One region of the Streptomyces sp. NPDC041122 genome, then DNA from elsewhere that is predicted to be linked to it. Evidence: riboswitches for the same ligand, from Rfam matches in the RefSeq annotation. Region 1 holds a riboswitch; the other holds the start of a gene.
The links. Region 1 has a riboswitch for glycine ahead of gcvT (glycine cleavage system aminomethyltransferase GcvT). Riboswitches for the same ligand answer to the same signal wherever they lie in the genome.
Positions count from the first base shown of each region.

Region 1 (7,117 bases):
CGTCGACGTGCTCACAGCCGCCGTAGTAACGGCGGCCGGGGTAGCCCTCGGCGTACTTGTTGGTGAGGACGGTGCCCTGGGCCTCCATGACGGCGACCGGAGCGAAGTTCTCCGAGGCGATCATTTCCAGGGTGGACTGCTGGCGGTGGAGCTCGGCGTCGACGGCGGCGGCGACGTCCGGGTCCAGCTCGTGGAGGGGGGTGTTGAGAAGCGACATCACGCGATCCCTAACGGTGTGGGTCAGCCGGCGGCGAAGGCGGTGTACTCATCGGCGGAGAGCAGGTCGCCCGGCTCGTCCGTGATGCGCACCTTGAACAGCCAACCGCCCTCGAACGGGGCGGAGTTGACCAGCGAGGGGTCGTCGACCACGTCCTGGTTGGCGGCGACGACCTCGCCGTTCACCGGGGAGTAGAGGTCGCTGACCGACTTGGTCGACTCCAGCTCACCGCAGGTCTCGCCCGCGGTCACCGTGTCGCCGACCTCCGGAAGCTGCACGAAGACGACGTCACCGAGCGCGTTCGCGGCGTGCTCCGTGATGCCGATCGTCGACACGCCCTCCTCGGCGGCCGACAGCCACTCGTGCTCCTTGCTGTAACGCAGCTGCTGGGGGTTGCTCATGACCTGAATTCTCCTGTACGCGGGTGGGTGCTGCGGAACGGGGACGGTGTGCGGGGGGTCACGTACGGCACCGGGTGCCGTACCGCCCCCCGGGGCATCACTTCTGGCGCTTGTAGAACGGCAGGGCCACGACCTCGTACGGCTCGTGGGTGCCGCGGATGTCCACGCCGACGCCCTGGGTGCCCGGGGCGGCGTGCTCGGCGTCGACGTACGCCATGGCGATCGGCTTGCCCAGCGTCGGGGACGGGGCGCCCGAGGTGACCTCGCCGATCACCTTGCCGTCGGCGACCACCGGGAAACCGGCGCGCGGCACCCGGCGGCCCTCGGCGACCAGGCCGACGAGCTTGCGCGGCGGCGCGGTCTCGGCGCGCTCGGCGGCGGCCGCGAGGGCGGCGCGGCCCACGAAGTCCCCGGCGTTCTCGCTCTGCCAGGTCTTCTCGAACTTCACGACCCGGCCGAGGCCCGCGTCGAACGGCGTCAGGCCGGCGGTCAGCTCATGCCCGTACAGCGGCATGCCCGCCTCCAGGCGCAGCGTGTCGCGGCAGGAGAGGCCGGCCGGGACCAGGCCGGCCGGCGTGCCCGCCTCCAGCAGCGCGCCCCACAGCTTCTCCGCGTCGCCGGGGGAGACGAAGAGCTCGAAGCCGTCCTCGCCGGTGTAGCCGGTGCGGGCGATCAGCGCGGGCACACCCGCGACGGTGCCCGGCAGGCCCGCGTAGTACTTCAGACCGTCCAGGTCGGCGTCGGTGAGCTGCTTCAGGATGCCGGAGGACTCCGGGCCCTGGACGGCGAGCAGCGCGTACGCGTCCCGGTCGTCGCGGACCTCGGCGTCGAAGCCGTCGGCGCGGGCGGTCAGCGCGTCGAGCACGACCTGCGCGTTGGAGGCGTTGGCGACCACCATGTACTCGGTCTCGCCGAGGCGGTAGACGATCAGGTCGTCCAGGATGCCGCCGTCCTCGGCGACGATCATGGTGTAGCGGGCGCGGCCGACGCCGACCGAGCCGATGTTGCCGACCAGCGCGAAGTTCAGGAAGTCGACGGCCTCGGCGCCGGTGACGGTGATCTCGCCCATGTGGGAGAGGTCGAAGAGACCGGCCTTGGTGCGTACGGCGTTGTGCTCGTCGCGCTCGCTGGCGTACCGCAGCGGCATGTCCCAGCCCGCGAAGTCGGTCATGGTCGCGCCGAGCGTCCGATGCACGGCGTCGAGGGCGGTCAGACGGGGGGCAGTGCTCATGAAGGGAACTCCCAGGGCATGACGGGCGAGGTCGATCCTCCCCATCTGTCATCGGAACCTGAGAGGTTCGCCGGGAGCGTCCCGCGATGCGGGACGCACGGCTTGCACCTTGGGTGGGACCGCCGGGGCGGCCCGCTTTTCAGATGTGCCTCGCCCGCGCGGTACGGGGCCTGAGAGATTCAAGGGAGGGACTTGCTCCTTCGGCGCCCCGGGCGGCACAGCGTCTGCTGGTCCCGGAGACTCTCCCGCGCGGATTCAAACGGCCGGTATGGAGTTGGCGGGCACATCATTGCACGCGACCCTGTCCGGGGGGACCCGTGACCGGCCGCGGATCGCGCGGCCCGAGCACGGTTGTGCCGCATTACCTTCTCTTTACACTTGACGGGGAAGCAGTACGTGACCGCTATGGGGAGGCCGATCACGGTGCGCAGCAGGACAGGTGTCTTCGCCACGACCACGGGGGTGGCGCTGCCCAAGCAGGTCGCCGCCCCGGCCTCCGAGAGCTGCGGCCCGCTTCCCGTGGCCGTCGTCCGCGACCTGCGCCGGCGCTCCGGCCACAGCCCGCACCGCCTCACCTTCGGCGCGGGCGACCTGGTCGTCGTCTCCGGGCTGCCCGGCGGGGGCAAGTCGACCCTCATGCGGCAGGCCGTCACCGGCCCCCGCGTCGACTCCCAGGACACCCGCGACCGCTGGGCCGGCCGCATGCCGCGCCTGCTCCCGTACGTGCTCTACCGCCCCCTGGTCCGCCTCGCGCACTACGCCGGGCTGCGCCGCACCCTGCGCTCCGGGGCGAGCGTCGTGGTGCACGACTGCGGCACCCAGCCGTGGGTGCGCCGCTGGCTCGCCCGCGAGGCGGTCCGGCGCGGCGCCGCCCTGCACCTGCTGTTGCTCGACGTGCCGGTGGACACCGCGCTCGCGGGCCAGCGCGAGCGCGGCCGCGGCGTCTCCCGGTACGCCTTCGCACGCCACCGCAGGACGGTCGGCCGGCTCCTCGGCGCCGCCGAGCGCGGCGACCTGCCGCGCGGCTGCGGCTCCGCGGTGCTCCTGGACCGGGCGGCGGCCCAGGTCCTGCGGGGGATCGCCTTCGACGGCCGACCCGCCCGGCGTTAGGGTTCGAGCCGCAGGCAGAGCGGTCGCGAGCAGGGGTTGGACAGATGGACTTTCCGGCGCAGGCATACGCCCATCCGTACGCGGGATGGCCGGGCAACGAACTGGAGGAGGTCCTCGCGGCCTCCCTCGGCGCCGCGGAATCGGCGGGCGGCCGGATCGTGGAGGTCCTTGGCCGCAGCCAGATATGGATCCCGCTGCCGTACGGCGGCGGCCCCGACAGCGGCACCCTCGACCTGCCGACCCTGGAGATCGACGGCCAGGCGTACGTCCCGGTCTTCACCTCCGAGCAGCAGTTCCGCCAGGCGCTCGGCGCCGCCGCCGACCGCATGGGCCGCACGGTGGCGCCCGCCGTGGAGTTCGCCCGCGGCCTGCCCCCGCAGCTGGGCATCGCGCTGAACCCCGACGGCACCGTCGGCGCCCCGCTGCCGCCGGCCGCCGTCGCCGAGCTCTGCAGGACCGGCCGCTCCGCACTGGACGGACCCGCCACCGGCGGCCGCGTGCGGCTCTACGAGCCGGACTGGCAGGAGGAGCCGGTGGACTTCCTGGCCGCCGCGGGCCGCGAGTTCGAGGCGAGCGGGGTCGTGCTCACCGCCCGCCGCTGCCTGGCGAACGTCGAGACCGACGACCCGACGCTCTTCGTCGGCGTCGAACTCGCCACCTGGGAGGGCAACGCCCGCGACCTGCCCATGGAGGCGCTCGGCCGCGCCCTCGGACAGGTCCCCCTCCCGTGGGCGGTGAACCTCGTGCTGCTCGACGTGGCGCAGGACCCGGTGGGGGACTGGCTGCGGGCCCGGGTGCGGCCCTTCTACCGGCGCGCCGGCTGAGGCCGGGCGGCGCGCCGGGAGCGGCGGGCCGGGGCCGGGGGCCCCGTACGACGGGACCCGAGGTGTCGTACGTCAAGTCCGCGCCGGGATCGCCGCTTAAGCTGGTTCCATGACCCGGTCGGGGCGCATCCGTGCCCGGACGGCGGGGTTCTCGGTCAGTTGTCGGGCAGTCGGGTGCGAAGCGAAGGGGCGGTTACGGGTGAGTGCGTCGGGCACGGCCGCGGACGATGGGGCCTCCCCTGCTCGAGCGGAGTCGCGGGCTCCGGGGAAGGTCGAGCAGCTGCTGCACCAGGTGACCCCGGGGCGCTACGACGCCTACGAGGCGCTGCTTCGCGCCCTCGCCGCCGACCAGGTGTGGATGCTGCTCTGGCACGGCCAGGCCGGATCCCCCGACGCCCAGTACGGGAACATGGAGGTCGAAGGCCTCGGCTACGCCCCCTGTGTGACCTCCGCCCAGGAGCTCTCCGCCAGTGGCTGGAACCGCAGTTACGAGGTGGTGCGCGGCACCGACATCGCCCGCACCCTCTACCCCGACCACTACGGCCTCTGGCTCAATCCGCACGCGCCGGGCGGCGGTGTCGGCATCCCGTGGCTGGATCTGCGCCGTATCGCCACCGGCCTCGACCTGCTGCCCGCGGGACCCCTCCGGCTCACCGAACCGAGCATCGAGATCCCGCAGTTCTACGCGCTCCTGACGCAGAACGCGCACCGCACCCCGGTGGTCCGCTCGCTGCGCCGCGCCTGGGTGCAGCCCGCGCTCGGGGCGCCGTATCTGGCCATCGGCCTCGACGTGTACGACACCTCTCCGCCGTCCGTCGACGCCGTGCGGACGATGATGCAGCAGTCCATCCCCGCCGTCCCCGAGGGCCTGCCGGTCTCGACGGTCGCGATGTCCGACGAGGACGACCCGGTCACGATGTGGCTCCGCGCCAACGCCCGCCCCTTCTACGACCGCGAGGCACAGCCCGCACCGGCGCCGGCCGGCGGTTACGGCTACCCGGCGCAGTACTAGCGCCACCGGCCGGCGGCCGTCGGCGTCGCTGAGCAGCGCCGACGGCCGCGATGTCCGTTGTAGTGCTGGTGGGGCCCTATGGGTGGGCGTGACGGCTTGCGCCCCAACTGCCCCGTGTTCGCCCCTCGTTCACTGGCGTCCGGATAACGGAACACCTCGATCAGCATCACGGTTGCGCATCCTTTCCCCGTCAAGTCTGGTAACAGATCGCGACGTGGATGAAGACTCCCGCTCCAAGGGGCCTTCGCCCCCATGTGTACGACGGACTGATCACGTCGCTACAGCGGCAAGTGCGGGCCGGTCACCACCGGTTGAGAGGGGTCCCTGCCACGATGACGGCACCATTGCATGACACACCTGCGGACGCGGATCCGACCGAGGACGTCGCCCCCGCAGTTGATGCAGGGGTGAAGAAGGTCGAGGGGCGGTCCCTCAAGCAGATCGCCTGGAACCGCCTGAAGCGGGACAAGGTCGCCCTGGCCGGCGGCATCACGGTGCTGGTCCTGGTGCTCGTCGCCGTCTTCGCGCCTCTGATCGTGAGCCTGCTTGGCCACCCGCCCAACGACTTCCACCAGGACAAGCTGGACGAGCTGACCGGTCTGCCCACCGGCTCGCTCGGCGGCGTGAGCGGCGACTTCCTCTTCGGCGTCGAGCCCAACAAGGGCCGCGACGTCTTCAGCCGCATCGTCTACGGTGCGCGGATCTCGCTCCTGGTGGCCTTCCTCGCGGCCATCGTCGCGGTCGCCCTCGGCACCCTCTTCGGGATCATCGCCGGCTACTTCGGCGGCTGGGTCGACGCGCTGATCAGCCGCGTGATGGACGTGCTGCTCTCGTTCCCGCAGCTGCTCTTCATCATCTCCCTCGTCTCCGTCCTCCCCGACGACCTGCTCGGTCTGGAGGGGACCAGCGTCCGCGTCGCGATCCTCGTGATGGTCATCGGCTTCTTCGGCTGGCCGTACGTCGGCCGCATCGTCCGCGGCCAGACCCTCTCGCTCCGTGAGCGCGAGTACGTGGAGGCGGCCCGCAGCCTCGGCGGCGGCAAGCGCCACATCCTCTTCCGCGAACTGCTGCCCAACCTGGTCGCGCCCATCACCGTCTACGCGACGCTGATGATCCCGACCAACATCCTCACGGAGGCAGCCCTCAGCTTCCTCGGCGCCGGCGTCAAGCCGCCGACGGCCTCCTGGGGCGGCATGCTGCGCGACGCGCTCAAGACGTACGAGCACGACCCGATGTTCATGGTCTTCCCGGGCGTCACGATCTTCATCACCGTGCTGGCCTTCAACCTCTTCGGCGACGGGCTGCGTGACGCGCTCGACCCGAAGGGGACGCGCTAGAAGGTCCCAATTGGCTTGCCCCTGCCGCATGTCAGGTGGCTTTAACCATGGTTCTCCGGCAGCACTAGGCCAGGGACCGCGATCTCGGAGGTTACGAGAAAATGCCCACAGGTTCCACGAAACGACGGCTCACCAGCGGTGCGGCCCTCGTCGTCGCGGCGCTGGTGACCACCACGGCGTGCGGCGGCGGTGACGGTGGCGACAGCGACTCGAAGGGTGCCGGCTACAACGCGGCGCTGAACAAGATCGCCAACCCTTCCAAGAAGAAGGGGGGCACGCTGAAGATGGTCGGCAAGCAGGACCTCGACTCCGCCGACCCCCAGCGTGCCTACTACGGCATGACGTGGGACTTCATGCGCTTCTACACCCGGCAGCTGGTGACCTACGACACCAAGCCGGGCAAGGCGGGCACGAAGCTGGTCCCGGACCTCGCCACCTCCACCGCGAAGATCTCCGACGACGGCAAGACCTACACGTACAAGCTGCGTGATGGCCTGACCTGGGAGGACGGCTCCAAGCTGACCTCCAAGGACATCAAGTACGGCATCGAGCGCACCTGGGCGACGGACACCATCACCGGTGGTCCGGGCTACATCCGCCAGACGCTCGACCCCAAGGGCAAGTACAAGGGCCCCTACAAGGACAAGGGCGGCCTCGACGCGATCGAGACCCCCGACGACCAGACGATCATCTTCAAACTGCCCAAGCGCAACGGCGACTTCGAGCAGTTCCTGGCCATGCCCACCGGCTCGCCGGTGAAGGAGGCCAAGGACACCAAGGCCAAGTACACCCAGCGACCGTTCTCCTCGGGCCCGTACAAGTTCAAGGAGTACAAGTCCAACAAGAAGATCGTGCTGGTCCGCAACGACAAGTGGAAGAAGTCCTCGGACCCGATCCGCGCGGCCCTGCCCGACGTCATCGACGTGACGATCTCCGCCAACCAGGAGGAGAACGACAAGAAGCTGATGGAGGGTGACTTCGACGT
Region 1 covers NZ_JBVIYQ010000011.1:48,376-55,492, forward strand. The annotation lists gene glyA (serine hydroxymethyltransferase) at 1-217, opposite strand, end outside; gene gcvH (glycine cleavage system protein GcvH) at 241-618, opposite strand; gene gcvT (glycine cleavage system aminomethyltransferase GcvT) at 716-1,849, opposite strand; glycine riboswitch at 1,885-1,998, opposite strand; glycine riboswitch at 1,999-2,107, opposite strand; gene ACZ6B8_RS33265 (AAA family ATPase) at 2,267-2,959, shown strand; gene ACZ6B8_RS33270 (enhanced serine sensitivity protein SseB) at 3,004-3,783, shown strand; gene ACZ6B8_RS33275 (enhanced serine sensitivity protein SseB C-terminal domain-containing protein) at 3,983-4,795, shown strand; gene ACZ6B8_RS33280 (ABC transporter permease) at 5,128-6,132, shown strand; gene ACZ6B8_RS33285 (ABC transporter substrate-binding protein) at 6,234-7,117, shown strand, end outside.

Region 2 (7,117 bases), on a different contig from region 1:
AGCGGCTCGGGCACGTCCTGCGGATGCAGCGTGACCACTATCTGCCGCTCAAGGTCATCCGGGAGCACCTCGACGCGCTGGAGCGGGGCGAGCGGCCTCCCATGCCGTCCCTGGGGCGTCAGCGGGACGGTGGCGACGCCCAGGGCCCGGACGACGCCGAGGGGCCCACGGCGGCCCGGGTGGGCCGTGACGAGCTGCTGGCCGCCGCCGAGATCGACGAGGTCCAGCTCACCGAGTGGGAGGCGTACGGCCTGGTCGCCCCGCTGCCGGACGGCGGGTACGACGCGGAGGCCGTCACGGTCGCCACGCTCGTCGTGGAACTCGGCCGGTTCGGTATCGAGCCGCGGCATCTGCGGGCCATGAAGGCCGCGGCCGAGCGCGAGGCCGGGCTCGTCGACCAAGTGGTCGCACCGCTGCGGCGGCATCGAAATCCGCAGACCAGAGCCCATGCCGAGGCCCGTACCAAAGAGCTGGCGGGGCTCACCGGCAGGCTGCATTCGGCGCTCGTGCAGACGGCGCTCGGGATCAGACTGCCCTGACCACGCGTGCGTCCGGCCGGTACTCGGCGGGTGCCCGACTACCCAAACCTGCCAGCCACGTCCTAGGGTTGCTGTGTGAACGAGCTCGACGTCGTAGGTGTCCGGGTCGAAATGCCCTCCAACCAGCCGATCGTGCTCCTGCGTGAAGTGGGAGGCGACCGGTACCTTCCCATCTGGATCGGACCAGGTGAGGCGACCGCCATCGCCTTCGCACAGCAGGGCATGGCACCCGCACGGCCGCTGACCCACGACCTGTTCAAGGACGTGCTGGAAGCGGTGGGCCAGGAGCTCTCCGAAGTGCGCATCACGGACCTGCGGGAAGGGGTCTTCTACGCGGAGCTGGTCTTCGCCAGCGGTGTCGAGGTGAGCGCGCGGCCGTCCGACGCCATAGCGCTCGCGCTGCGCACCGGCACGCCGATCTTCGGCAGCGACGGTGTGCTGGACGACGCCGGCATCGCGATTCCGGACGAGCAGGAGGACGAGGTGGAGAAGTTCCGCGAGTTCCTCGACCAGATCTCGCCCGAGGACTTCGGCACCAACAGCCAGTGAGCCGCTTAAGACGGCCCGCGTCGGACCATTCGGCTAGCCTTTCCCCGCGACGAGGCACGGGAAACCACTCTCAGGGTGATTATCACTCGGCGTGCCGAGTGTGGCGATCGTTGACGAGCCCCTGGCGACTGCCTACCGTCGATGAGGCAGGTCAAGGAGGGAGGTCGGCGTGAGAAGCAGCGGCGACGGTACGGCGGTGGGCGGGCCGTACCCGCTCCACGGCGGCGTGACCGATCACTCTCCGAGTCGCCCCATGGCGGTCCAGGGGAGCGGGGACGCGGCGTCCGGGCACGAGCGGGTCGGCTACCGGGGGCCCACCGCGTGCGCGGCAGCGGGCATCACCTATCGACAGCTCGACTACTGGGCCCGTACGGGCCTGGTCGAACCGAGCGTGCGGGCCGCGGGCGGTTCGGGGACCCAGCGGCTCTACAGCTTCCGCGACGTGGTCGTCCTGAAGATCGTGAAGCGGTTCCTCGACACCGGTGTGTCCCTGCAGAACATCCGGACGACGGTCCAGCACCTGCGGGAGCGCGGGTTCCAGGATCTGGAGCGGATGACGCTGATGAGCGACGGCGCGACGGTCTACGAGTGCACGTCGCCCGGTGAGGTCCACGAACTGCTCCAGGGCGGCCAGGGCGTCTTCGGGATCGCCGTGGGGGTCGTGTGGCGCGACGTCGAGGCGGCGCTGTCCCAGCTGCACGGGGAGCGCGTCGACACCGGTGAGACGCTCATCGGACACAACCCGGCCGACGAGCTGGCCAGACGGCGCAACAAGGCTGTCTAGGCGGGCTCCGGAGCGGTCCGCGGTCGCGTTGTCAGTGGCATAGGGCAGCATCAGAGACGTGAGAAGCGCGCCGACGATTCTGCATCTGGACATGGATGCCTTCTACGCGTCCGCGGAACAGGCCGCGAAACCGAGTCTGCGCGGAAAAGCCGTGGTGGTGGGCGGTCTGGGGCCGCGAGGCGTGGTCGCGACCGCCTCCTACGAGGCGCGTCGTTTTGGTGTGCACTCCGCGATGCCCATGGGGCAGGCCCGGCGGCTGGCGCCGAACGCCGCCTACCTCGTGCCGCGCTTCGGGCTGTACCGCGAGGTCAGCGAGCAGGTGATGGGGCTGTTGCGGAAGCTGTCGCCGCTCGTGGAGCCGCTCAGCCTGGACGAGGCCTTCGTCGACCTGGAGGCGGGTGGTGTCGCCGACGACGCGGAGTCGGCCCGGGCCGTCGGAGAGCAGCTGCGGGCGGACATCAGGGAAGTGACCGGACTGACCGGCTCCGTGGGGCTCGCCGTCTCCAAGATGCTGGCCAAGATCGCCTCCGAGGAGGCCAAGCCGGACGGGCTCCGGCTGATAGCGCCGGGGACGGAGCGGGCCATGCTCGGGCCGATGTCGGTGCGCACGCTGCCCGGCGTGGGACCGGCCACCGGGGACCATCTGCGGCGGGCCGGGATCATCACGGTCGAGGAGCTCGCGGAGGCCGGCGAGGACGAGCTCGTACGGCTCCTGGGCAAGGCGCACGGGGGCTCGCTGTACGCGATGGCGCTGGCGCTCGACGAGCGGCCCGTGGTGGCCGAGCGGGAGAGCAAGTCGGTCAGCGTCGAGGACACGTACGACGTGGACATCCACGACCGGGTGCGGATCCGGGGCGAGGTCGCGCGGCTCGCCGACCGGTGTGTGGAGCGGCTGCGGGCGGCGGGGCACTCGGGGCGGACCATCGTGCTCAAGGTGCGGCGGTTCGACTTCTCGACGCTGACGCGCTCCGAGACGTTGCGCGGGCCCACGGACGACCCGGGGGTGGTGCGGGAGGCCGCCGCGCGGCTGCTGGAGTCCGTGGACACCACAGGGGGTGTGCGGCTGCTCGGTGTCGGCGTCTCCGGCCTCGCCGACTACACGCAGGAGGACCTCTTCGCGCAGGCGCAGGCTCAGGCCGCCGAGGCGGCTGCTCTGGCGGCCGAGGCGGAGGTCGTCGCGGTCGGGTCGGCCGAGGCGGCCGGCGCGGCGCAGGGGGGCGTGGAGGGCGCTCCTGGGGGCGAGGGCGGCGGAGGCGGTGACGGCACGGCCGGTGAGCAGAAGGCCGGCGATGTCCTGCCCGAGGAGGCGGTCACGCTCGGCGAGCGGCGGTGGGCGGCCGGGATCGATGTACGGCACAGCGAGTACGGCCACGGGTGGGTGCAGGGGAGCGGGCTCGGGCGGGTCACGGTGCGTTTCGAGACGCCGTACTCGGCTCCGGGGCGGGTGAAGACCTTCCGGACGGACGATCCGGATCTGGTGCCCGCCGAGCCGCTGCCGCTGGTCGAAGCGGTGCCGCTGCCGGGCGTGACTGGGGCGGAGCCGTCTGGGGCCGGGCTCGAGAGCGCCTCCGGTGTCGCTCGTGCGGAGGTGGGGGACCAGGGCGAGGGCTGAGGCCCGCCGCGGGACGGGGCACGGGGGACAGGGGCAGGGCGGGTGCCGGACGGGGTCAGGGGGGTTCCGTGCCCGCGATGCGGCCGAAGCTCTGGTCGGGTGGAGGAGGCGTCCGCGGTGGTGTCGTGTCCAGGCCGTAGTGGTGGTAGAGCTGGAGTTCCTGCTCGGGGGAGAGGTGGCGGCCCACCCCGAAGTCCGGGGCGTCCTTGATCAGGTCGCGGTCGAAGGGGATCCGTACGGTGCCGTCCTCGCCCAGCTCGCTCGGTTCCAGCGGCACGAACGCGTCGCGGCTGAACAGGCCGGTGCGTATGGCGGCCCACTCCGGGGCTCCGGTGGCGTCGTCGAGGTAGACCTCGTCGATCGTGCCGATCTTCGTCCCGTTCCGGTCGAACGCCTTGCGGCCGATCAGATTGCGCGGATCGATGTCGGTCTGCACGGGCCCTCCAGATGGTCGCGGGTTGTCGAAACCGGGCGTAACTCATCCTTATTCGTTCGTAGTCACTACGAAAGAGCACTTCGGGGCGGGCGGCCACTCGAGGGATCGGCCGTGAGCCTCGCTGGTAGGCTGACGTTCGGCTGCTGACCCCGTGCGGGAGAGCTCTCCGGAACACGGTTCCCGGAGGCGCCGAAGGAGCAAATCCTCCCCGGAATCTCTCAGGCATCCAGTACCGCACGGACGAGGTCACTCTGGAAAGCAGGGCGGGCGTCGGGCGGGCACGTTCGAAACCCCTCCTCACCGACGGTGAAAGCAGATCTGTCGACACGACGGGACTGTGAAGCTCTCAGGTTGAGATGACAGAGGGGGAGGCCGTCCGGGTACCCGCGCCGTGGTACCCCTCGCAGGTCGTGCAGACCAGGAGGCCTCCGCAATGACTGCCACCAATCGCATCCCGCTCTCCGCGCTCGAGCAGGGCATCCCCTTCGAGCAGCGGCACATCGGGCCCGATGCGGAAGCGCGGGCCAAGATGCTCGCCCAGGTCGGGTACGGCTCGCTCGACGAGCTGACGGCCGCCGCGGTGCCGGATGTGATCAAGAACGCCGAGGCGCTGAACCTGCCCGGCGCGCGCACCGAGGCCGAGGTACTGGCCGAGCTGCGCTCCCTGGCCGACCGCAACCAGGTCCTCGACTCCATGATCGGACTCGGGTACTACGGCACCTTCACGCCGCCGGTCATCCTGCGGAACGTGATGGAGAACCCCGCCTGGTACACCGCGTACACGCCGTACCAGCCGGAGATCTCGCAGGGCCGCCTGGAGGCGCTGCTCAACTTCCAGACGATGGTCGCCGAGCTGACCGGCCTGCCCACCTCCGGGGCCTCGCTCCTCGACGAGGGCACCGCGGCCGCCGAGGCCATGGCCCTGTCCCGGCGCATGGGCAAGGTCAAGAACGGCGTCTTCGTCGTCGACGCCGACGCGCTGCCGCAGACCATCGCCGTCATCCGGACCCGCGCCGAGCCCACCGGCGTCGAGATCGTGGTCGCCGACCTGAGCGACGGCATCCCCGCCGAGGTCGCCGAGCGCGGCGTCGTCGGCGTTCTCGTGCAGTACCCGGGCGCCTCCGGCGTCGTACGGGACATCAAGCCGCTCATCGACCAGGCGCACGAGATCGGCGCCGTCGTCACCGTCGCCGCGGACCTGCTCGCGCTGACGCTGCTCACCTCGCCCGGCGAGCTGGGCGCCGACATCGCCGTCGGCACGACGCAGCGCTTCGGTGTGCCGATGGGCTTCGGCGGCCCGCACGCCGGTTACATGGCGGTGCGCGAGAAGTTCGCGCGCAGCCTTCCCGGGCGGCTCGTCGGCGTCTCCGTCGACGCCGACGGCAACAAGGCCTACCGGCTCGCGCTGCAGACCCGTGAGCAGCACATCCGCCGCGAGAAGGCCACCAGCAACATCTGTACCGCTCAGGTGCTGCTCGCGGTCATGGCCGGAATGTACGCCGTCTACCACGGCCCCGAGGGTCTGAAGTCCATCGCCCGGCGCACCCACCGGTACGCGACGCTGCTCGCGGCCGGGCTCACGGCCGGCGGCGTCGAGGTCGTGCACGGCTCCTACTTCGACACCCTGACCGTGCGCGCCGAGGGCCGCGCGGAGGAGCTCGTCGCGGCCGCCCGCGAGGGCGGCGTGAACATCCGCCCGGTCGACGCCGACCACGTCTCCCTCGCCTGTGACGAGACCACCACGCGGGCCCAACTCGCCGCCGTCTGGGGCGCTTTCGGGGTCGAGGCCGACATCGAGGCGCTCGACGCCACGGTCGCGGACACGCTGCCCGAGGGCCTGCTGCGCACGGACGACTACCTCACCCACCCCGTCTTCCACCAGAACCGCTCCGAGACCGCGATGCTGCGCTACCTGCGCAGGCTCGCCGACCGCGACTACGCGCTCGACCGCGGCATGATCCCGCTGGGCTCCTGCACCATGAAGCTCAACGCGACCACCGAGATGGAGCCGGTCACCTGGCCCGAGTTCGGCCAGCTGCACCCCTTCGCTCCCGCCCAGCAGGCGCAGGGCTACCTCACGCTCATCCGCGAGCTGGAGGAGCGCCTCGCCGAGGTCACCGGGTACGACAAGGTCTCCCTGCAGCCCAACGCCGGCTCGCAGGGGGAGCTGGCCGGTCTCCTCGCCGTCCGCGGGTACCACCGGGCCAACGGCGACGACCAGCGCACCGTCTGCCTCATCCCCTCCTCCGCGCACGGCACCAACGCCGCGAGCGCCGTCATGGCCGGCATGAAGGTCGTCGTGGTGAAGACCGCCGACGACGGCGAGATCGACGTCGAGGACCTGCGCGCCAAGATCGAGAAGCACCGCGACGAGCTGTCGGTGCTGATGATCACCTACCCCTCGACGCACGGCGTCTTCGAGGAGCACGTCGCCGACATCTGCGCCGAGGTCCACGAGGCCGGCGGCCAGGTGTACGTGGACGGGGCCAACCTGAACGCCCTGGTGGGCCTCGCCAAGCCGGGTCACTTCGGCGGCGACGTCTCGCACCTGAACCTGCACAAGACCTTCTGCATCCCGCACGGCGGCGGCGGCCCCGGCGTCGGCCCGGTCGGCGTGCGCGAGCACCTCGCGCCGTACCTGCCGAACCACCCGCTGCAGCCCGCGGCCGGCCCCGAGACCGGCGTCGGCCCGATCTCCGCGGCGCCGTGGGGCTCGGCCGGGATCCTGCCGATCTCCTGGTCGTACGTGCGCCTGATGGGCGGCGAGGGCCTGAAGACCGCAACCCAGGTCGCGGTGCTCTCCGCCAACTACATCGCCAAGCGCCTCGAGCCTCACTACCCGGTGCTCTACACCGGCCCCGCCGGTCTCGTCGCGCACGAGTGCATCGTCGACCTGCGCCCGCTCAGCAAGGCGACCGGCGTCAGTGTCGACGACATCGCCAAGCGGCTCATCGACTACGGCTTCCACGCGCCGACCATGTCCTTCCCGGTCGCCGGAACCCTGATGATCGAGCCGACGGAGAGCGAGGACCTGGGCGAGATCGACCGGTTCTGCGACGCGATGATCGCCATCCGCCGGGAGATCGAGAAGGTCGGCACCGGTGAGTGGAGCGCCGAGGACAACCCGCTGCGGAACGCCCCGCACACCGCCGCCGCGCTGAGCGGTGCGTGGGAGCACGGCTACAGCCGCGAGGAGG
Region 2 covers NZ_JBVIYQ010000006.1:6,920-14,036, forward strand. The annotation lists gene ftsR (transcriptional regulator FtsR) at 1-539, shown strand, start outside; gene ACZ6B8_RS21470 (bifunctional nuclease family protein) at 615-1,088, shown strand; gene ACZ6B8_RS21475 (MerR family transcriptional regulator) at 1,258-1,872, shown strand; gene ACZ6B8_RS21480 (DNA polymerase IV) at 1,931-3,484, shown strand; gene ACZ6B8_RS21485 (PRC-barrel domain-containing protein) at 3,540-3,920, opposite strand; glycine riboswitch at 4,065-4,165, shown strand; gene gcvP (aminomethyl-transferring glycine dehydrogenase) at 4,354-7,117, shown strand, end outside.
Region 2: it holds a riboswitch for glycine, as region 1 does, so the genes downstream of both, gcvP (aminomethyl-transferring glycine dehydrogenase) here and gcvT (glycine cleavage system aminomethyltransferase GcvT) in region 1, are expected to answer to the same signal.